One region of the Proteus sp. fly-1089 genome, then DNA from elsewhere that is predicted to be linked to it. Evidence: predicted binding sites of a transcription regulator. Region 1 holds the regulator's gene; each other region holds the start of a gene.
What was found. Region 1 encodes sigma-54, which starts transcription at its own class of promoters, with help from an activator protein. Its sites were predicted from a motif close to GTTGGCACANNTTTCGCTNT; they were not measured.

Region 1 (8,103 bases):
ACTCACTAATCTTCTTCTTATTGCGGGTATTGGGGCGATGATTTACCCCATGAACATACAGTCTGCGGTACTGAAAAAAGAGCTTCCATTGATGATTATCGTCATCATGCTTGTGGGGATTATTTTATCTAGTGGGGCCCTAGGGCTTAGAGAAGGTACTTTGCTCTTTTTTATTGGCTTTGCATCTATCTTTCTCATGATAAAAACGATGCATAAAACACTCACACAAGAGCGCCATGTATTACCTTTAGAAACCTTAACCCGTTTTGAATTACAGACAAATCCTCGTAATTCAGTTGCTCTTTTTTGGGTTGTTATTGCCTTACTGATTATTCCAGTTGCGACTCAAATGATATTAGATAATGTCTTTATTCTAATGCAACAGTATCATCTTAGTGGTTTTTTTGTTGGTTTAACCTTGCTATCTATTGGAACAAGTTTACCTGAATTAGCAACAACCATTGTTGCAGCGCTAAGACGTGAAAATGAATTAGCTTTAGGAAATATTATAGGTGCTAATATTTTTAACCTAACATTTGTGTTAGGAATGCCAGCATTACTTTCACCAAGTACATTTAATATCAACACATTTTATTTTAGTTTTGCTGTACTTGGGGTGGCTAGTTTATTGTTTTCTATCTTTTCCTTAGGGCGAAAACGACGCCTAAATCGAGGAAAAGGGATATTCTTATTAGTTTGCTTTATTGTTTATATTACGGTGTTGTGCGTTGCACATTCTCTCTTAACCTAAAATAAATGGTACAAAAAAATGACCGAGTTTGATTTTCAGCAAGCGGGCAAAAAAGTCCTTCATATTGAACGTGATGGGTTAGCTGAACTAGAACAATATATCAACGATGATTTTACGCTTGCCTGTGAAAAAATTTTTCACTGCCAAGGTCGAGTGATTGTGATGGGTATGGGTAAATCTGGCCATATTGGGCATAAAATTGCTGCAACATTTGCCAGTACAGGAACACCTTCTTTTTTTGTTCATCCCGGTGAAGCAAGTCATGGCGATTTAGGTATGGTCACAGAAAAAGATATTGTTCTAGCGATTTCAAATTCTGGTGAAGCCAGTGAGATCCTTGCCCTTATTCCGGTTCTGAAACGCAAACAAATAACACTGATTTGTATGACACGCACTCCTCAAAGTACAATGGGGAAAGCGTCTGATATTCATCTTTGTATCAAAGTTCCTAAAGAAGCCTGTCCTTTAGGGCTTGCTCCCACAACAAGTACAACAGCAACATTAGTGATGGGCGATGCACTGGCTATCGCACTTTTACGTGCTCGAGGCTTTACTGCTGAAGATTTTGCCCTTTCTCATCCAGGTGGTGCGTTAGGTCGTAAATTACTCCTTCATGTGAGTGACTTAATGAATAAAGATGCTGATATCCCTCGTGTTACTAAAGACGCGACGTTACGCGAAGCACTTGTTGAGATTACCCGTAAAAAATTAGGTATGACGGTAATCTGCGATGATAGTATGTTAATTAACGGTATCTTTACTGACGGTGACTTACGACGCATATTTGATTTAGGAATTGATCTTAACAATGCCAAAATCTCTGATGTGATGACAAGAGGAGGCATTCGTATTCGCCCTGATTGTTTAGCCGTTGAAGCGCTAAATTTAATGCAAGCAAAACATATCACCTCGCTGTTAGTAACAGAACAAGATAGTGATATTCTGTTAGGTGTTTTACATATGCATGATTTACTACAAGCCGGTGTTGTATAAGCTAGTCATAACGTTCGAAGGATAAAAATGAATACAATGATAGAAACTTGTTATGGTGAAGTAAGCGAGCAAGTCATCAAAAAAGCAGAAAAAATCCAATTGCTGATTTGTGACGTTGATGGTGTGATGTCGGATGGACTCATTTACATGGGCAATAATGGCGAAGAGCTAAAAGTTTTTAATGTCCGTGATGGGTATGGCATTCGTTGTTTGCTTACATCAGGTATTGAGGTTGCTATCATTACAGGTCGTCAATCTAAACTGTTAGAAGATCGTGCTAAAACCCTTGGCATTACATATCTTTACCAAGGTCAGCATAATAAGCTTTTGGCGTATCAACAACTGTTAGATACACTAAACCTTAAACATGAACAAACGGCCTATATTGGTGATGACCTAATAGATTTACCTGTAATGGAAAAAGTCGGACTTTCCGTCGCGGTTGCCGATGCGCATCCATTACTCACACCTCGGGCGGATTACGTTACTCACATTATGGGTGGACGTGGTGCAGTACGAGAATTATGTGATTTAATCCTTTTAGCTCAAGGTCGGCTTGATGAAGCTAAAGGTCTTTCGATTTAACGTATAACGACACAGAATGAATAAATTAAAATCCTGGTTTACCATAATTCTTGCAATTATCGCCCTTGGGCTAATTGGCTGGAACTATACTAACAACACTGAATTCGGTGATGGTGAAGTTGTTGATGATGGTCAACCAACTTATCAATCTAAATCATCGATATCTTTTGTTTATGAGCCAACAGGTATACTTGGATATAAACTCGTTGCTGATGATGTCAAAAACTATGCTCAGCAAAAGTTTACATGGTTTACTAACCCTGTCTTAACCACTTATTCGCCGGCAGGGGATGCAACATGGACCGTACGCGCTAATAAAGCCAAGCTAACCAACAGTAAAATGCTCTATCTTTATGGCGATGTTCAGATTGATAGCTTAACTGATGATTCTCAATTACAGAGAATAAGCACAGATAATGCTATCGCGAATTTGGATACACAGGATGTTTCCTCTGATGATGAAGTGACTATTATCGGCGTCGGACTGAAATCAGTCGGCTTAAAAATGCGAGGCAATCTGCGCGAGAAACACGCAGAGCTGATTGAAAAGGTAAACACCTATTATGAGATCCCTAATGAATCAAAAAATCCGTAATACACTGATTATCGGTACATTATTAGCAATAAGTGTACCTGCGATGGCGCTTAAAGATGACACGCAACAGCCTATTGTTGTCAATTCAGAAAAACAGTCGCTTGATCTAGAGAAAAATGTCACAACATTCACACAAAATGTTGTGATTAAACAAGGGTCTATCGATATCCGTGCTGATAAAGTCGTTGTTACACGCCCAGGTGGTGACTCTAAAAAAATCGTCATTGAAGCATTCGGTAATCCCGTAACTTTTTATCAGTTACAAGATGATGGCAAACCAATCAAAGGTCGTGGCGACAAAATGACCTATGAAATGGATAAAGAATTAATGACCTTAACGGGTAAAGCCTATCTTGAACAATTAGACAGTAATATCACTGGTGATAAGATCACTTATCTCGTCCCAACTCAGCAAATGGAAGCATTTAGCGGTAAAGGTAAACAAGTTACCACTGTTTTACTGCCTTCCCAGTTGCAAGAGAAAGGTACTGGTGCTAACAACAAAGGTAAGTAACACTTTATGGCGCTGTTAAAAGCTGAAAATTTAGCAAAAGCATACAAAGGACGCACCGTTGTCGGTGATGTTAGCCTGAACGTTAATTCAGGTGAAATTGTAGGCTTACTTGGCCCTAATGGTGCCGGTAAAACAACAACATTCTATATGGTTGTCGGCATTGTCGCTCGTGATGCGGGTAGTATTACTATTGATGATGAAGACATCACTCTGTTACCGTTACATGAACGCGCGCGTAAAGGAATAGGCTATCTACCTCAAGAAGCTTCTATTTTTAGACGGTTAAGCGTTTATGACAACATTATGGGAATTTTAGAAATTCGCCATGATTTAACACCAGAACAACGAAAAGATCGAGCAGAAGAGCTATTAGAAGAGTTCAATGTGAGCCATTTGCGTAACAGCTTAGGGCAATCATTATCGGGGGGTGAACGCCGTCGAGTTGAAATTGCACGCGCATTAGCCGCAAACCCTAAATTCATTTTATTAGATGAACCTTTTGCTGGTGTTGACCCAATCTCAGTATTGGACATTAAAAAGATCATCCAACATCTACGTGATTATGGATTAGGTGTACTGATTACTGACCATAATGTTCGTGAAACATTAGATGTGTGTGAACGAGCCTATATTGTCAGCCAAGGTCATCTTATTGCTCATGGTTCACCAGAAGAAATTCTTGAAAATGAGCAAGTTAAACGTGTTTACTTAGGTGAAGGCTTCCGCCTGTAATCTTAGATTCACTTTTACTCTGTCATGGATGACAACAGCCAAGGACTCATCGCATCATTATGAAACAAAGTCTGCAACTTCGTCTCAGTCAGCAATTGGCAATGACGCCACAGCTACAACAGGCTATTCGTTTGTTGCAACTTTCGACGCTTGAATTACAACAAGAAATTCAGCAAGCGCTTGAATCCAACCCTCTTCTCGAACAAGACGACGATCAACAAGATCCTGTTTCAGATGATGCCTCTCATACAGAAAATCAATCTGACTCTACAACAGAAACAACAACTGAAAACGAAGTTGAAGAGCTCGACACGCTGGATGCTTTAGAACAAAAAGAGATGCCTGACGATCTCCCATTAGATACCCAATGGGAAGAGATCTACACCGCGGGCACACCTTCTGGTACCAGTAATGACTATATGGATGATGAACTCCCACTGTATCAAGGTGAAACAACAGCTTCATTACAAGATTATCTAACATGGCAAGCTGAACTCACTCCGTTTACAGAAACAGACAGAGCCATTGCCATAAGTATTATAGATGCAGTTGATGAAACAGGATATTTAACTGTTACAACAGATGACATCCTGCTTGGAATGGGCGATGATGAGGTAGAGCTTGATGAAGTTGAAGCCGTATTAAAACGTATTCAACGCTTTGATCCTATTGGAGTTGCTGCGCGTGATTTAAAAGAGTGTCTTTTGATTCAGCTTTCTGCTTTTTCAACAGATACCCCTTATCTAAAAGAAACACAGTTGGTCATTAGCCAACATTTAGAATTATTAGGTAATCGCGACTTTCGCCAATTGATGCGTCAAACGAAATTACGTGAAGAGACATTAAAATCGGTTATTGAGATAATTCAATCACTTGACCCTAAACCTGGATTAAGTATTGATACAGGCGAGTCAGAGTATGTTATCCCAGATATACTGGTAAAAAAATCAGGTGAACGCTGGCAAGTTGAGTTAAATACAGATAGCATTCCTCGCCTACGCATAAATGAAACCTATGCTGCATTGGGTCAATCGACTCAAAATGAGAGCGATGGAAAATTTATTCGTGACAATTTACAAGAAGCCAAATGGCTGATAAAAAGTTTAGAAAGCCGTAATGAGACATTATTAAAAGTCGCTCATTGCATTGTTGACACACAGCAGGCATTTTTCGAATTGGGTGAAGAGCATATGAAACCCCTTGTGTTAGCGGATATCGCTGAACAGGTTGAAATGCACGAATCCACCATTTCTCGAGTGACAACGCAAAAATTTTTGCATTGCCCAAGAGGAATTTTCGAATTGAAGTATTTTTTCTCTAGCCATGTGAATACTGATAGCGGAGGCGAGGCCTCTTCAACAGCAATCAGGGCTTTAGTGAAGAAACTAATCGCAGCAGAAAATCCAGCGAAACCACTTAGTGATAGTAAACTGGCTGATATGCTCGCAGAACTTGGTATACAAGTTGCTCGACGCACTGTTGCGAAATATAGAGAGTCATTATCCATCCCGCCTTCAAATCAACGCAAAGAGTTGGTTTGAGCATAATTGAGAAGGAAGACACTATGGAACTTCAAATCACTGGTCATAACATTGAATTAACTGATGCTCTGCGTGATACCGTCAAAGCAAAAAGCGCGAAATTACCTCAGTTCTTTGACAAAATTAATAACGTTCAGGTTATCCTGAAAGTCGAGAAAGTGAATAAAATCGCTGAAGCGACCATTCAAGTTAATGGCGGTGAATTACATGCCTCTGCTGAAGCAGAAGATATGTACGCAGCAATTGATGGATTAATGGATAAACTGGCTCGTCAATTAACCAAACACAAAGATAAACTGAGACAACATTAATTCATTTCCCATTACGAATGGGGATACAATCGGCGAAGTTACTGCGTTGTTTATGACTCGGTTCAAGCCAACGCCTAATCAATATCAGTAACAAAAAAACCAGGTGTCACTTTGTGGCATCTGGTTTGCTGGTCTAAGTGAATAAGACAATGAACAACGATACAAAGATGAATATTAGCGACGTACTTTCTCTGGCATGTACACATAATGATGTACATTGCACGAGTAAAAAGCGCGCGTTAGAAATTATCAGTGAAAATGCGGCAAAAGCACTTAATTTACCCGAAACACTGATATTTGAAGCCTTACTGACGCGTGAAAAAGTCGGTACAACAGGGATTGGGGGTGGTTTAGCTATCCCTCATGGACGTATTGAAAGTGATGAAACAGAAAAAGTAGTTGGTGTGTTTCTTCACCTAAGCGAACCTATTGCCTTCGACGCTATTGATAATCAACCTGTCGATTTGTTGTTCGCATTACTCGTTCCTGCAACACAGTGCAAGGAACATTTACACACACTGTCTTTGATTGCAAAACAGTTGGCAGACAAAAACTTATGCCGCCGACTACGCTCCGCACAAAGTGATGAAGAGCTTTATCAGATTATCACAGAATAACCCCTACGGGTTTGTTGGGACGCGAATAGCATACAGTGGAATGATATTCATCACTGGGAAATTATAGGGGAGCTACCTCATGGTGCTGATGATAGTCAGCGGACGCTCTGGTTCAGGTAAGTCAGTCGCTTTGCGTGCGCTTGAAGACATGGGATTTTATTGTGTTGATAACTTGCCTGTTGATCTTTTACCTGAGCTCGCAAAAACACTGGCTGAACGTGATGCTTCTGCTGCCGCAGTCAGTATTGATGTCCGAAATATGCCAGAGTCGCCGGAGATCTTCGAAAAAGCGCTGGAAAGTTTACCCGCTGAATATTCTCCACAACTCTTATTTTTAGACGCAGATAGAAATACTTTAATTCGTCGTTATAGTGATACACGACGCTTGCACCCACTTTCGACCAAAAACCTTTCATTAGAAGTGGCAATTGATACCGAAAGTGATCTGCTTGAGCCATTACGATCACGCGCAGATCTCATCATTGATACCTCAGAAATGTCAGTTCATGAGCTAGCAGAAATGTTACGTACTCGCTTACTAGGTAAGCGTGAGCGTGAATTGACTATGGTCTTTGAATCCTTTGGATTTAAGCATGGTATCCCTATTGATGCAGATTATGTTTTTGATGTGCGTTTCTTACCAAACCCACATTGGGATCCAAAGTTGCGTCCGATGACAGGCCTCGATCGCCCTGTTGCGGCATTTTTAGATAGGCACACCGAAGTTCATAATTTTATTTATCAAACCAGAAGCTATCTTGAACTCTGGTTACCGATGTTAGAAACCAATAACCGTAGCTACTTGACGGTTGCGATTGGTTGTACGGGTGGTAAACACCGTTCTGTTTATGTTGCAGAACAACTTGCCGACTATTTCCGTTCCAGAGGGAAAAACGTACAATCACGACACAGAACACTAGAAAAACGTAAATGACCCAATACCGACAAGTTGCGATAAAAAATCGACTCGGCATGCATGCAAGGCCGGCGATGAAGTTGTTTGATTTAGTGAAAACATTTCAATCAACAGTAATTTTACGCAATAGCGAAGGGGTTGAAGCGCAAGCTGATAGTGTGATTGCTATGCTGATGTTAGATTCAGAGCAAGGCAGTCAAATTGATATAGAAGTGACAGGTTGTGACGAAAATGAAGCTATTGATGCTATTATTGCATTATTTGAATCTGGGTTTGATGAAGAATAATCGTAATAGAAAACAATAGATTAGCATTTCTTAACTAAATAACCCGAAAGAGACTGTGATCATGGTCTCTTTCTTTTTTATACAGAACCGCCTATTATCACTTATATGAGTTTAACAACACCCCCACCTCCCCCGTGGGGGTGTTGTTTTGCATTGGAATAAATTGGAGTGTGGTATGACAAAGCCAACAATTATCATCAACGAACTTGATGCTGAACGTTTAGATTCATTGCTAGAGCAACCTGCCTTTGCAGATAGCCC
Region 2 (8,103 bases), on a different contig from region 1:
AGAAACATTAAAGAGGGCGAAAAAGTCAAAGTGTATAACGATCGTGGGGTAACGATGGTTCCCGTCAAATTAACACAACGAATTATGCCTGGAGTCGTGGCCTTGCAAGCAGGAGCTTGGTGGCAACCTGATGCGAAAGGCATAGATCAAGGTGGATGTGCCAACGTATTAACATCATCCCGTAGCACCGCAATGGCACACGGCAATGCTCACCAAACATTATTGGTCGAGGTAGCAAAAGCATGAGTAAATTTATCGTTTATCCCGCAGTGAGCAGCAAACAGTTAGGGTTTTATATCGACAGCGCTCGCTGTTCAGGTTGTAAAGCGTGTCAGGTTGCGTGTAAAGATAAAAACAACCTTGATGTCGGACGCAAATTTCGCCGTGTCTATGAAATCACAGGTGGTGGTTATACTCGTAATCCGAAAGGCGCGCTGGTCAATAATGTCTTTGCTTACACCTTATCTATTTCTTGTAACCATTGTGACGATCCAATTTGCGTTAAAAACTGCCCAACAACAGCAATGCATAAGCGTGAAGGTGATGGCATTGTCATGGTAGATACAGACAAATGTGTCGGTTGTGGTGCTTGTGCGTGGTCTTGCCCTTATGGCGCGCCACAAATGAATCCAGAAACCAAACAGATGTCAAAATGCGACTTTTGCATCGATTTACAGCAAAAAGGTGAACAGCCAGTTTGTGTCGCCACTTGCCCACTAGGTGCGATCCAATTTGGCCCTATTGATGAACTACGTGAACGTTATGGCGATTTAGATTATGTCACGGGCTTACCTTCCCCTGAAATAACACATCCAAACCTTGTTATTAACCCACATCAGGGTGCCAATAATGACGGAATTAATAATAAGGGAGAAAGAAAATGAATGAATGGTCATTATTAATCTTCACATTTATGATGAATGCGACCATTGGTCTTGCACTAACAACCGGGCTTTTTGCTCGTCGCCTTTCTCATTATCTTAGTGCAGAAAGCTACTACCGCTTTATGCTGTTGGCCTTATTTGTTATTTGTGGATTGGCGGGTTTAGGTTCTATCGCCTCAATCACTCACTTAGGTGTGCCATTAAATGCTCCTAATGCCATTAGAAATGTTTTTTCTGCTTGGTTGAGTCGTGAAGTCGCCGTCACTGCTATTTTTGTCAGTTGCCTAGGATTAACCTTTTTATGGCTCTGGCGCACTCGCAAACTCTCAATGCTGTTATTAAGTACCAGTATTCTGATTGGGCTATTTGATATTTATTGCATGGCATCGATTTATCGCCATACCTCCATTTTGACATGGATGGATCCTAATACTTACGTGATGTTCTTCGGTGCGATGTTAACACTTGGCGCGGCTATTTTCTTTTTGCTGATCAAAGTATTACAACGCATAGGTAGTAAGTTGGGTATTGAAATACCCCAAGACTCTTTCCCAATACGCTGGAAATGGCAATTATGGGGAATAATGGCATTTAGCTTAATCGGTCGATTACTGTATCAACCTTTTTATGAGCAATATTTAACTAGCACGCTATATAGCCAAAAATCGGTGACATTCCCGTTATCACCTATTCAAGTGTATTACTCCATTGGTTCGTTACGTACTACCTGTTGGATCTTAGCAACCTTTGCAATATTGGCTTGTGGCTATAGTTTAGTGAAATTCCTAGCCCCTAAAAATCAAGGTAAATCAACTGAGTCTATCTTTGCGTTTGGCTGTGTGATCGCAATTATCGCTGACTTTATGTTGCGCTATGTTTTCTACTCAATTCACTAGTAGTCATTGAGCAAGGCATTTAAATAATAAAAAAACAAACCTCATTAATTGGGGTTTGTTTAAGGAAGTATCAAAAATTATGAGCAGACTCTCTTATTATGCGGCTGCATTTAATTTATTGGGAATTTGTTATTTATTCCCACCTGATGATGACACCAATAAAACCGCACTCAACTTTTTTAAAACTGGGGATTTTGCAACGCAGTGGCCTTGTAAAATTGAAAGCGGTCTGTGTGAACGTTTAATTAATTCCGTTTCTATCGATACAGAGCAATTAAAAATCCAATGGCAAAATCTTTTTGTTGGCCCTAATGCTTTACCGGCTCCTCCTTGGGGGTCAACCTATTTAGATCCTGAAGGTTTATTACAAGGGGATTCTACCCTTGCACTGAGTGAGTTTTTAAAACGGGAACGTTTAAAAGTAAATACGCCTTTTCCAGAGCCTGTTGATCATATCGGTTTGATGCTATTTCAAGCTGCGGTATTAGCATCAGAAAAAAGAGAAGATGCGGTTAATGAATTACTTTCCCTTCATTTGACTACATGGCTACCTCACTATTTAAATAAATTAAAAATGAGTGGATATAGCCAATTTTATAGCACATTAACAGAACTGGTAACCATCACGGTGAACGCATTCAGAAAATAGAAATTTATTAACAAGTTATCATCCTAACATAATTATTTAAGGTAATTTGGACCACGCACCCAGATTACCTTTTTTCGTTTAGAACATTCTTTTTTAAATTATTATGATTTTAACCCTAAGCGTTTTGTTAAACGACGTAAGTTAGCCGGATCAAGTGATAATTCTCGTGCAGTTGCCGCCCAATTTTGGTTATTACGCAGTAATGCTTGTTTAATTAAATCTCGTTGAAATTCATCCGTTGCATCTTTTAAATTTTTTTCCTTAGAAGGTAACGATTGTGATATTGGATACGTTAGATTTTCTGTACCTAAAGCAAAATGACTGACTTGTAAAATAAGACTGTCTGTCTTATTCCCTGCCCTCGCTAATACGATTGCTCGATGAATGGTATGTTCTAATTCACGTACATTACCCGGCCAAGAATAATGTAATAAATAAAGGCGTAATTCAGGGCTAATAATCACTTGAGTAAGATTAAAGCGTTGACGATATTGCTCGCAGAAATACCCCACTAATAGCAAAATATCTTCGTCTCGCTCTCGTAATGGCGGAACATGCAAAGGAAAGATACTTAAACGATGGAAAAGATCGGCACGGAAATTTCCCGCTAATACTTCCTCCCATAAATCACGATTCGTTGCTGCTAATACACGTACATTAACGCGTAAATTACGATCGTCACCAATTCGTTGAATATCACCATATTGTAAGACACGCAATAATTTGGCTTGGAGTGATAATGATAATTCTCCTATTTCATCAAGGAATAACGTTCCATTATCCGCCATTTCAAATTTACCACTACGATGGCTAATTGCGCCGGTAAAAGCCCCTTTCACATGCCCAAATAGTTCACTCTCTGCCACACTCTCAGGAAGCGCTGCACAATTTAAATAGACTAACGGATTATCTGCACGATTAGACATTTCATGAATAGCTTTAACCACCAGCTCTTTACCCGTTCCCGTTTCGCCACTCACTAAAATATTCATATCTGCGGGTGCAACAATTTCTATCTCTTTTTTTAGTTGCATCATCGAAGGCGATAAACCAATAATTTCTGTTTTTACTGTGGGCTTAAACGTATTGGTTGGCGTAAATAACATATTTTGATTTTCGAGTTGTTCAATCAATAACGCATTATTTAATGCACCGGAAGTTAATGCCGCAATTAAACGAAGCTCTTCATCACTGAAAGTATCAAACTGATAAGGGTCCATTCCATCAAGTGTTAAAGTGCCGATTAAATCTTGCCCAGCAAATAATGGCAATCCGACGCAAGCATGAACTTTTAAATGTTCTCTATCTGGAATAAGCCCATCATAAGGATCGGGTAAATCACTGTCCGCTGGAAAGCGCACCACATCCCCTGCTCGCGCTATAGTTTCGAGACGAGGATGTCCTTCTAGTAAAAAACGACGCCCTAAAACATCAGGTACAAGGCCATCTATGGCTAATGGAATAAACTGATGAGGCTCATAACGAAGCAACGCTGCGGCATCGCAATTTAGCACCTGCCGAAGTGTGGTCACCAGTCGCTGAAATCTATCTTGGTGACCAACATCTTTTTGTAATTCAATGGCAATTTTAGCCAACACATCAACAGAAAATCCCATAAAAACACCTCATAGTCATTATGACCGTTATTATGGTCATTTTGACATGATAAAGATAGTCATATTGACAATATATAAATAGTCACAAAAACAAAAATCATTTTAAAACAACAAGATAAAAATTGGCACGCTTCTTGATTATATCAATACATATCCCTATGAAAAGATTAATGAGAAGGAACAATACAAAATGGCTATTCATGTTAAAAATAATGTTAATTGGGTTGGGCAACGTGACTGGGAAGTTCGTGATTTTCATGGCACAGAATACAAAACATTATTAGGTAGTAGCTATAACAGCTACCTAATACGTGAAGAGAAAAATGTGCTTATTGATACCGTTGACCATAAATTCAGTCGTGAATTTGTACAAAATTTACGAACACAAATTAATCTAGAAGAGATTGATTACATTATTATTAATCATGCAGAAGAAGATCACGCAGGTGCATTAACTGAGCTGATGTCCTTTATTCCTAATACTCCGATTTATTGCACAGCAAACGCCATTGATTCAATCAATGGACATCATCATCACCCTGAATGGAATTTTCATATCGTTAAAACAGGCGATAGCCTAGATATTGGTAATGGCAAGCAACTCATTTTTGTTGAAACGCCAATGCTACATTGGCCTGACAGCATGATGACCTATTTAACTGGTGATGCGATTTTATTTAGTAATGATGCCTTTGGTCAGCACTATTGTGATGAACGGTTGTTTAACGATGAAGTTGACCAAACAGAATTATTTGAACAATGCCAACGTTATTACGCCAATATTTTGACGCCATTTAGCCGCCTTGTAACACCGAAAATTAATGAAATTTTAGGCTTTAATTTACCTGTCGATATGATTGCTACGTCTCACGGTGTGGTATGGCGTGATAATCCAACACAAATTGTTGAATTATATCTAAAATGGGCTGCCGATTATCAAGAAGATCGTATTACTATTTTCTATGACACCATGTCTAACAATACTCGCATGATGGCAGATGCCATTGCACAAGGTATCAATGAAATTGACCCTAATGTGTTTGTAAAAAGCTATAACGTCGCCAAAAGTGATAAAAATGACATTATCACCAGTGCGTTTCGTTCTAAGGGTGTGCTTGTTGGTTCATCAACAATGAATAATGTCATGATGCCAAAAATTGCCGCCATGCTTGAAGAAATGACAGGCTTACGTTTTCGTAATAAAAAAGCGGCTGCTTTCGGGAGTTATGGCTGGAATGGTGGCGCGGTTGACCGCATTCAAACTCGTTTAATGGACGCTGGATTTGAAACCGCACTAGCACTAAAAACTAAATGGCGCCCAGATATGCAAGCACAAGAAATTTGTCGTGAATATGGACGTGAACTTGCACGCCAATGGGCTTTAGCGCCACTTCCTGCGACTCAACCTTGTTGTACAACCTCATCACAACCTGAAGTTATCACAGATGTTGAAGCAATCGACTTAGGCCCACGTATGCAATGCAGTGTATGCCAATGGATTTACGATCCGGCAGTAGGTGAACCAATGCAAAACGTTCAACCTAATACACCATGGAGCGAAGTTCCTGATAGCTTCTTATGCCCTGAATGCTCATTAGGAAAAGATGTCTTTGATGCACTTGCAAAGGAGGCAAAATGAGTACAGACCTCCTCAATAGTGGGATTGTCATTATTGGCGCGGGCTTTGCTGCGCGCCAATTAGTCAAAAATATTCGCAAATTTAATGCAGATCTTCCCATTACCTTAATTGCATCAGACAGTATTGATGAATATAACAAGCCAGATTTAAGCCATGTTATTAGCCAAGCTCAATGTGCAAATGATTTAACCAAACAAACAGCCCAAGAGTTTGCACAACAGTATCAACTCGCGATCCATCCATATACGCAAATTGTCGATATTAATACGGATGAAAAACGGATCCAGAGTGCCAAAGGTGAACAATGGTATTACGATAAATTGGTATTAGCCACTGGAGCGAAAACTTATTGCCCTGCTATTTCAGGCCATGAGTTAATGTTTACGCTTAATAGTCAACAAGAGTACCGAGCTTATGAAGCACAAATTCGCCAAGCTAAACGTATATTAATTTTAGGGGCAGGATTAATTGGTACTGAATTAGCCATGGATTTTAGTCGAGCAAACAAAGAAGTGATCCTTGCTGATATTTCAGGGCAATTATTATCTTCTCTGATCCCTTCCGATCTCAGTGGGCGCTTACAATCAAGCCTTACTGAAATTGGTGTACGCTTAATGCTGAAATCACCATTACAGTCATTAACACAAACCGATAACGGTATTTTAGCGACATTTAATCAGCATCATCAATTAACAGTTGATTGCGTTATTGCCGCTACAGGACTCGCACCCAATATAGAATTAGCTCACCTTGCGGGTTTACATACCGATCGTGGGATCATGGTAAATGAATATCTACAAAGCAGTAATAGTGATATTTATGCCTTAGGTGATTGTGCACAAATCAACGGTAATTTATTACCATTTTTACAGCCAATACAATTAAGTGCGATGCATTTAGCCAAATCACTTGTAGGTGAAAATAATGCACCGCTGAATTTACCACCAATGATTATTCGGGTGAAAACGCCACTAATGCCTCTACATCTTGCCGGTGAAACCGCACGTAATGACTTAACGTGGAATATTAATACAACACAATCTGGTGTTATCGCTAAAGGCTTTGATGAGAATGACGTATTACGTGCCTTTGTGGTTACAGAAGAACAGGTAAAAGAAGCTTTTGCTTTATTGCGAGCACTGTCCGCTTAATTTAAATAACATACGAGATACCGATATGAATTTACGTGATAAAACTCTCGGTCAACTAGCCCTGTCTATTTCAGGTGCCAGTGCTATTTTTCGTCAATATAACCTCGACTTTTGCTGTGGAGGTAAACGTACATTAAGTAAATCTGCAGAGAAAGTCGGATTAGACATTGATGAAATTGAAAATAAATTACTCGCACTTTCACAACAACCATTAGAAAAAGATTGGCGACAAGCGCCATTAAGTGAAATTATTGATTTTATTATTGTTCGTTACCACGACAAACACAGAACACAATTACCGGAGCTTATTCTACAAGCAGAAAAAGTAGAACGCGTTCATGAAGCAAAACCGACTGTCCCTAAAGGGTTATCTCGCCAATTGACACTATTATTAGATGAGCTAACAAGCCATATGATGAAAGAAGAGCGTATTCTTTTTCCTATGATAAAAAATGGTTTAGGAAGCCAAGCTGGAGCCCCCATTAGTGTTATGGAACACGAACATGATGATGCGGGTGAAATTGTTGAAGTGATTAAATTTATTACCAAAAATGTCACACCACCACCTGAAGCCTGCACCACATGGCGAGTGCTTTATAATGGCATTAATGAGTTTATCGACGATTTAATGAATCATATTAGCTTAGAAAATAATTTATTATTTCCAAGAGCATTATCAGGCGAGTAATTGATTAATCTTGATAGCCAGGGGATTTTGTTATCCCCTGCTATTTTATTCTTATTGAAGTTAATAAAATCTACCGCTCGCCTTGAGTATCTATCAACAAACGCTGGTTTATATATTCGATAGTCTCGTCTATCGTCATAATATTATTAACGACATTAGTAATGCCTTGCCCGATAATAATCTCGGCTTGGCGTAAATTAAATAACTTACCATTAGGCACCGAAGATTCTCGTATTCCTTTATTAATTTCTTGATAAGCCAATGTCATCCATGGATAACGATGGCTAATCTCTTGATTATGGCTGAAATTTTTATGATTACTGTTTCCACCTAATAAAATTAGGTGATCCATAACCATTGGGGAATAAAGCCAACGATAAAATTGCTCTGCATACTGTGATTTTTGGCTATAACGTGAAACCCCTAATACGCCACCGCCTAATTGTGGAATACTGCCGGGTACAGGTGCAAAACCTGTTTTAGGTAAAATATTGCTATGTGCAACATCGTTAAATAAATTCATATAAGCAATAAGCATAGCAAGATGCCCTTGCTCAAATTGTCTAACCGATTCACTCCA
Region 3 (8,103 bases), on a different contig from region 1:
GTTTTAGTACCACAAAACCACACGACAGAGGTTGGTGCGGGGCATAGTTTTTTATCTCAAGTGACGTATCCTTTGGCAGAGGCGGGCTATTATGTTTTCCCGGTTGCGGTCGTTGAAGAGACATTTAAGCAAAATGGTCTATCAATGGCTGGAGATATTCACGCAGTAAGTCCGAATAAATTGCGTGAAATATTTGGTGCTGATGCGGTTTTATACTTAGATATCACTGAATTCGGCACGTCATACCAAGTTATTTCCAGTGATACACGAGTCACTGTTAGCGCTAAACTTGTTGATCTCCGTAATGGCGGTGTGTTGTGGAGCAGTTCTGCAACCGCATCAAGTACAGAGACAGAAAGTTCATCAAGTAGCTTAGTGGGAATGTTGGTTTCTGCTGTTGTGAATCAAATCGTTAATACCGTTTCAGATAAGAGTTACCAAATTGCAGGAATAACCAGTGTGCGGTTACTGTCTGCAGGTAAAGCAAATGGTATTTTATACGGCCCTCGCTCACCTAACTATGGTAAAGAAGCAGAATGATTTAATGCTATAAATTAACCATAATAAAGAAAAAGGCTCTGTTTTATGTGATCACAATAAACAGAGCCTTTCTATTTGTTATTATCAAATAATAATAATTCTTATTAGCCATTAAAGAAATGCAGGTATTTTAATCAAAGAAATTAGATTAATAACAAAGAAAATAAATAGAGGGTCATTTTTATTGAAAAGAGAAACCATCCTTGGTTGCTAGTCCGTTTCCTTCCATGGTTAATAATCCATAATTCGGTATATAAAAGAGACTGATAAAATAAGAGAATAGTCAATTAGAATAAGATAAGGTATGGGGGGATGCTATCTTTCCTTGTAATATAGCGACCTTTATTCTTTAAATGACTCTCAAATTTAAATCAAAACACGACTGAGTTGGATATTAATCAATGTTTTGTTCTAGGGTATGTAATATTATAATTTAGGTAAAGATATAATTATTACTATTATTATAATCATCGAATTACGAGAGAATAAAAAAATAATAAAATTAATATAACGAGATATTTAATTAATTTAAATCGTATTTTGAGTAATATATCGTTTTAAACTCTGGGTAAAAGTTGATAAGCGTTATTTTAAAATAATAAACTTTAACTAACATCTTGAATAAACTTAATTTATTTATGAATATCTTTAATGAGTAAGACTATTTTTGTGTAATGTGACTTATATCACATCTTGTGTTCAGGCAGGATAGCCTATCAATAAGAAGATAAGGGGATTTATACGATACCTTTTTTGATCATATTCAGTTCTCGATTTATTGGTTACACTATTCTTTCAGATATTCATAATGTCTGTTTGCTGGTATGAGATATCAGCGGTTCACTTTTGGAAGGTAGAGGCATGTCAGAACAAACAATTATTTGGGATCTTGACCTGATCCATAAGTATAACTATTCAGGTCCTCGCTATACATCATACCCAACAGCATTGGAATTTAATCAACAATATGGTGATGTTGATTTTATCAAAGCGACTCAACGTTATCCTGAGCGCCCTTTATCACTTTATATCCATATTCCTTTCTGCCATAAGCTGTGTTATTTCTGTGGTTGTAATAAAATTATTACACGGCATAAACATAAAGCAGATGAGTATCTTGATGTTTTAGAAAAAGAAATTATTAATAGAGCTCGTTATTTTAAAGACAGAAAAGTGACTCAAATGCATTGGGGCGGGGGTACGCCTACTTTTCTGGATAAGCAACAAATTAGTCGATTGGTTTCGCTATTACGTCAGCATTTTCATTTTGTCGATAATGCAGAGCTTTCTATTGAAATTGACCCGCGTGAGATTGAATTAGATGTTATCGATCATTTGCGTAATGAAGGCTTTAACCGCCTGAGTATGGGAGTGCAAGATTTTAATAAAGAAGTACAACAAAAAGTAAATCGAGAGCAAGATGAAGCGTTTATTTTTGCATTAGTAGAGCGTGCGTGTGAAGTGGGTTTTCACTCCACCAGTATTGATTTAATTTATGGCTTACCTAAGCAAACCAAAGAGAGTTTTTCCTTTACATTAAAACGTGTCATTGAATTATCGCCAGATAGATTAAGTGTATTTAATTATGCTCATTTACCTAATTTATTTGCGGCTCAACGTAAAATTAAAGATGAAGACCTTCCTTTAGCGGAAGAAAAATTAGAAATATTACAAGAAACCATTTCTACGCTAACGACAAATGGCTATCAATTTATTGGAATGGATCATTTTGCTAAGCCTGATGATGAATTAGCCGTAGCTCAGCGCAAAGGTATTTTACATCGTAATTTCCAAGGATATACCACTCATGAAGAGTGTGATTTATTAGGTATGGGTGTTTCTGCAATTAGTATGTTAGGAGATAACTATGCGCAAAATGAGAAGGTATTGAAAGAGTATTATACGCGTGTAAATAGTGAAGGTAATGCACTATGGCGAGGTTTATCACTGACTAATGATGATTGTATTCGCCGTGATGTAATTAAAACTTTAATTTGTAATTTTAATCTGCATTTTTCTGATATTGAAAAAATGCACGATATTGCCTTCCATGACTATTTTAAAGAAGATTTAGAATTACTTGTGCCAATGAAAGATGATGGTTTAATTGAAATAACAGCAGACGGAATTCAAGTAACACCTAGAGGACGTTTGCTTATTCGTAATATCTGCATGTGTTTTGATACCTATTTGCGAAATCAAATGCGCCAACGTCAATTCTCTCGTGTTATTTAAATAAAAGAGGGGTAGAGGACTAATATTCGTCTATCCCTAATTCTTTTAATTTTCGGGTTAATGTATTTCTTCCCCAACCTAATAATCGTGCGGCATCTTGTTTATGGCCTTGTGTATAGGCTAAAGCGCTGAGTAAAAGTGTCCGTTCAAACTGAGGTAATGCATTCGTTAGGATATTGTCTTTTCCTTCAGCTAATGCTTCATCTGCCCATAATGAAAGATGTTGTGACCAATGTTGAGATGAAGCAATTCGACTGACATTTTTTGCTTTCTCATCGAGTTGGCGAATTTCTTGCGGTAAGTCTTGAGGCATAATTTCTTGGCTTGCAGTCATTACCGTTAGCCAGCGACATACATTCTCTAATTGTCTTACGTTACCAGACCAGTTGTATTCCATCATTATTTGTAAACTTTGTTGATGGAGTACTTTCGCTTCCACACCAAGCTCTTTTGCTGTTTTTTGCAAAAAGTAACGTGCTAAGTTTGGAATATCTTCTGTTCTATCTCGTAGTGGCGGTAATTGAATGCGAATAACATTGAGGCGATGATAGAGATCTTCACGAAAATCACCAGCCTGAACGCGTTTTTCTAAGTCTTGATGTGTAGCGGCAATAATACGTACATCAACTTTTACAGGGGCATAGCCACCTACTCGATAAAATTGTCCTTCAGCAAGCACTCGTAGTAACCGTGTTTGAATATCAAGAGGCATATCGCCAATTTCATCAAGGAAAAGAGACCCGCCATTTGCTTGTTCAAATCGGCCTTGGCGTACTTGGGAGGCACCTGTAAATGCCCCCTTTTCGTGACCAAAAAGCTCTGACTCAATCAAGTCTTTAGGAATAGCTGCCATATTTAGGGCGATAAAAGGAGAGGAAGCTCTTGGGCTGTGCCGATGTAATGCATGCGCGACTAGCTCTTTTCCTGTGCCCGATTCCCCATTAATCAGCACACTGATTGAGGAACGAGAAAGTCGCCCAATAATACGGTAAACCTCTTGCATTGCAGGCGCTTCACCAATCATATCAGAAACAGATTGCAGAGTAGTTCCAGTCGTATTGGGCTGTTTTTGCTCGCGATAATGCGTAATTGCACGATCAATTAATGCCAATGTTTCGTCGATATCGAATGGCTTTGGTAAGTAATCAAAAGCTCCTTGTTGATAGGCATTAACAGCAGCATCGAGATCAGAATGTGCCGTCATGATAATAACGGGCAGAGTGGGATATTGTTCTTTAATTATTTTTAAAAGAGATAAACCATCAATATCAGGCATACGAATGTCTGATAACAACACATCAGGTATTTCTGTATTGAGTGCATTAAGCACATCATTCGCATGTTCAAAGGCTTTACAAGACATGCCTTCACGAGAAATGGCACGTTCAAGTACCCAGCGAATAGAGCTGTCATCATCAACAACCCATACATTTCCTTTTTGCATTGGTTATCTCCTACTTAATTGGTAAATAAATAGAAAATTCAGTATTTCCGGGCCAACTGGTAAATTCAATTTTACCTGCATGCTGATCCACTAAATTACGCGCAATTGATAATCCCAATCCATTTCCTCCTTCTCTACCGCTTACCATGGGATAAAAAAGTGTGTCTTGTAGATGAGGAGGAATACCATCACCAGTATCAATTACATCTATACGGGCAACAAGGCGATGACGTTCACCATGGAGTGTGACTTGAAAAGCAGTACGGGTACGCAAAATAATCGTCCCTCCTGTTTTTTCAACAGCTTGTAAAGCATTGCGTGTAATATTTAGGAGTACTTGTTCTATTTGATCTGGGTAATGTGATAACTCAGGTAAACTGGGATCGTAATCTTTTATCAAGGTGACATTTTCAGGACATTCGAGCGAAATAAGTTGAGCCACACGCTCAACAACATGATGAATACTCTGATATGTTTTTGTTCCCGGGTGTTGGGGACCGAGTAGTCTGTCCACCAGCACACGAAGGCGATCAGCTTGTTCAATAATGACTTGCGTATATTCTGTTAAGGCAGGATCGGGTAATGATTTTGCCAGCAATTGTGCAGCACCTCTTAACCCACCTAACGGATTTTTAATTTCATGTGCCAGCCCCCTAACCAATTCCCTCGCTGCCATCTGCTGTGCTTGTTGTATCTGCTCTTGGCTTAACCGGCGTTGACTATCCATAGGCGCCAGTTCCAGCAAAATGTGTTGTTCGGAAATAGGTTGGGCACTGAGCGACATTGTATGTGATTGGTTATTGACAACCAATATCACTTCATTGTCAGTAAAGCTTTGTCCACTCGCTAATGTTTCACGCATTAAATCAGCATCAAAAGAGTAATAACTGAATAAGGCGGTAAAAGGCGTTTCAAATAATTTTCGGCGACTTTGTGCTAAAACCTGTAACGCAGAATGATTCGCATAACAAATAATAAACTCTTTGTTGATAACTAATACTGAGTGTATCAATGAGTCCAAAATTAATGTGTTATCAGGTAAGTCTGCCGTTTCCATATTGATACCTCGTTGCACCATTTTAGTGCATCTTACCTTTATTGCATTAATGAACCAATGCGTAAGTGAATAGACGAACTCCTTAAGTGGGAGAAAAGTGCCCATCCGAAGATGGGCAAAATAGCTTCACGGCAAAAAAACAGTTTTACATCTTGGCTTAAGTTTTTATCAGTAAAATTTAACTTAAGCGCTGTAATACATTTCAAATTCAAGAGGATGTGGAGCCATACGTACACGTTGAACATCTCCACGTAATAATTCTAAATAAGCATCAATAGCATCGTCAGTAAAGACGCCACCGCGGGTTAAGAATTCACGATCGGCATTTAGTGTATTTAATGCTTCCTCTAATGAACCTGCGACAGTTGGGATCTCTTTTGCTTCTTCTGGCGGTAAGTCATAGAGGTTTTTATCCATAGCATCACCAGGGTGAATTTTATTGATAATGCCATCAAGACCAGCCATTAACTGAGCGGCAAACGCAAGATAAGGGTTTGCTAATGGGTCAGGGAAGCGAACTTCAATACGGCGTGCTTTCATGCTGGCAACCACTGGAATACGAATTGATGCCGAACGGTTACGTGCGGAGTAAGCCAACATAACAGGGGCTTCAAAACCTGGAACTAAACGTTTATAAGAGTTAGTTGTTGGGTTAGTAAATGCATTTAGCGCACGAGCGTGTTTGATAATACCGCCGATGTAATACAGCGCCATTTCAGATAATCCGCCGTATTTGTCGCCTGCGAATAGGTTTACACCGTTTTTAGACAGAGACATATGGCAGTGCATGCCTGAGCCATTATCACCTACTAGCGGTTTTGGCATAAAGGTCGCTGTTTTACCAAATACATGAGCTACATTTTGTACCACGTATTTATAAATTTGGGTTTCATCTGCTTTTTTGGTCATGGTATTGAAGCGAGTCGCCACTTCGTTTTGACCTGCTGTTGCCACTTCATGATGGTGTGCTTCAACCACTAAGCCCATTTCTTCCATAATGTTACACATGGTAGAACGAATATCTTGTGATGAATCAACAGGTGGCAGTGGGAAATAGCCACCTTTAACCATAGGGCGGTGCCCTTTGTTACCGTCTTCATATTTAGTGTTGGTGTTCCAAGCCGCTTCAATATCATTAATAGCGTAAGAAGCGCCTGAAATATCGTTTTTAAAACGAATATCATCAAACAAGAAGAATTCTGGTTCTGGCCCAAACAGTACTGTGTCTGCAATACCACTTGATTTTAAATAATCTTCAGCACGTTTTGAAATAGAGCGTGGATCGCGATCATAACCTTTCATTGTGCCTGGTTCTAGCACATCACAACGAATAATCAGGGTTGGGTCTTGAAAAAATGGGTCTAGCATTGCGGTTGTTGCATCTGGCATCAGCACCATGTCTGATTCGTTAATGCCTTTCCAGCCACCAATAGAGGAACCATCGAACATTTTTCCTTCTTCAAAGAAATCATCGTTAACCTGATGAGCCGGAATAGTAAGATGTTGTTCTTTACCGCGGGTATCAGTGAAACGTAAGTCAATATATCTAACTTTATGTTCTTCAATCATGGATAACACATGTTCAAGGGACATAGAAACTCTCCTGGCGAATGGTTTTATTGAGTGCAGTGGCCTTACACATTTTTCGGTGAATTTTTTGCTCACCTAAATTCTATTGCGAAAAGCATGCCAACTTATCTAAAAAGGGATATATACTGTATTGATGAAGTTTAGTGTAGAATATCTCCTGTGATTTTTTAATTATTGCACAAAGTTGGTGCAAATTAAGCCTAATTAGTTGCACTATTTTGGTGCAATCGAACGGATGCTACTAAATTCTGAGGCGTGAAAAGGATCACAATTCAATTAATTGCATATTGTTAAGCAATCATTATTGTGATCTTGTTTAGTCTCTCGTCTAAAGCGTGTACAATACTGCGCTTATTTCTACAATGCCTGAGGCAAATTTTGTGATCGAAAACTTGCGTAATATCGCCATCATCGCCCACGTTGACCATGGTAAAACAACTATCGTCGATAAATTACTACAGCAATCTGGTACGTTCGGTGAACGTGAAACCGTTGCTGAGCGCGTGATGGACTCAAATGATCTCGAAAGAGAGCGCGGAATTACTATTCTTGCGAAAAATACAGCGATTAAATGGAATGACTATCGTATCAATATCGTAGATACCCCAGGACACGCCGACTTCGGTGGTGAGGTAGAACGCGTTATGTCTATGGTAGACTGCGTTCTATTGCTGGTTGACGCGATGGATGGCCCAATGCCACAAACTCGTTTTGTGACACAAAAAGCATTTGCTAACAACTTAAAACCTATTGTTGTTATCAATAAAGTTGACCGCCCTGGTGCGCGTCCAGACTGGGTTGTTGATCAGGTATTTGACCTGTTCGTAAACTTAGGTGCAACTGACGAACAACTTGATTTCCCAATTATCTATGCATCTGCATTAAACGGTATTGCGGGAACAGATTACAATGACATGGCTGAAGATATGACTCCGTTATATGAAGCTATTGTCAAATATGTAGAGCCACCAAAAGTGGATCTGGAAGGTACATTCCAGATGCAAATTTCTCAGTTGGACTACAACAACTACATGGGTGTTATCGGTATCGGTCGTATTAAGCGTGGTAAGGTTAAACCTAACCAACAAGTGACTATCATCGATAGTGAAGGTAATACCCGTAACGGTAAAGTCGGTAAAGTTTTAGGCCATTTAGGCTTAGAGCGTATCGAAGTTGATGTTGCTGAAGCTGGCGATATCATCGCAATCACTGGTTTAGGTGAACTGAATATCTCTGA

Region 2: the regulator sigma-54 is predicted to act here: its motif matches at 4,167-4,186, upstream of norV (anaerobic nitric oxide reductase flavorubredoxin).
Region 3: the regulator sigma-54 is predicted to act here: its motif matches at 6,951-6,970, upstream of glnA (glutamate--ammonia ligase).

What each region holds. Positions count from the first base shown of each region.
Region 1 covers NZ_JBEETS010000002.1:485,016-493,118, forward strand. Annotated here, with positions in the region: gene ABN080_RS08620 (calcium/sodium antiporter) at 1-751, shown strand, start outside; gene kdsD (arabinose-5-phosphate isomerase KdsD) at 770-1,744, shown strand; gene kdsC (3-deoxy-manno-octulosonate-8-phosphatase KdsC) at 1,772-2,329, shown strand; gene lptC (LPS export ABC transporter periplasmic protein LptC) at 2,346-2,924, shown strand; gene lptA (lipopolysaccharide ABC transporter substrate-binding protein LptA) at 2,905-3,438, shown strand; gene lptB (LPS export ABC transporter ATP-binding protein) at 3,445-4,170, shown strand; gene rpoN (RNA polymerase factor sigma-54) at 4,230-5,711, shown strand; gene hpf (ribosome hibernation promoting factor) at 5,735-6,022, shown strand; gene ptsN (PTS IIA-like nitrogen regulatory protein PtsN) at 6,172-6,639, shown strand; gene rapZ (RNase adapter RapZ) at 6,719-7,573, shown strand; gene npr (PTS phosphocarrier protein NPr) at 7,570-7,842, shown strand; gene rnk (nucleoside diphosphate kinase regulator) at 8,018-8,103, shown strand, end outside.
Region 2 covers NZ_JBEETS010000007.1:62,697-70,799, reverse strand. Annotated here, with positions in the region: gene ABN080_RS14635 (DMSO/selenate family reductase complex A subunit) at 1-246, shown strand, start outside; gene ABN080_RS14630 (DMSO/selenate family reductase complex B subunit) at 243-884, shown strand; gene ABN080_RS14625 (dimethyl sulfoxide reductase anchor subunit family protein) at 881-1,780, shown strand; gene ABN080_RS14620 (molecular chaperone TorD family protein) at 1,860-2,429, shown strand; gene norR (nitric oxide reductase transcriptional regulator NorR) at 2,531-4,045, opposite strand; gene norV (anaerobic nitric oxide reductase flavorubredoxin) at 4,236-5,684, shown strand; gene norW (NADH:flavorubredoxin reductase NorW) at 5,681-6,835, shown strand; gene ytfE (iron-sulfur cluster repair protein YtfE) at 6,861-7,523, shown strand; gene ABN080_RS14595 (extracellular solute-binding protein) at 7,594-8,103, opposite strand, start outside.
Region 3 covers NZ_JBEETS010000007.1:155,894-163,996, forward strand. Annotated here, with positions in the region: gene ABN080_RS15035 (DUF799 domain-containing protein) at 1-540, shown strand, start outside; gene hemN (oxygen-independent coproporphyrinogen III oxidase) at 1,402-2,775, shown strand; gene glnG (nitrogen regulation protein NR(I)) at 2,795-4,219, opposite strand; gene glnL (nitrogen regulation protein NR(II)) at 4,230-5,276, opposite strand; gene glnA (glutamate--ammonia ligase) at 5,460-6,869, opposite strand; gene typA (ribosome-dependent GTPase TypA) at 7,229-8,103, shown strand, end outside.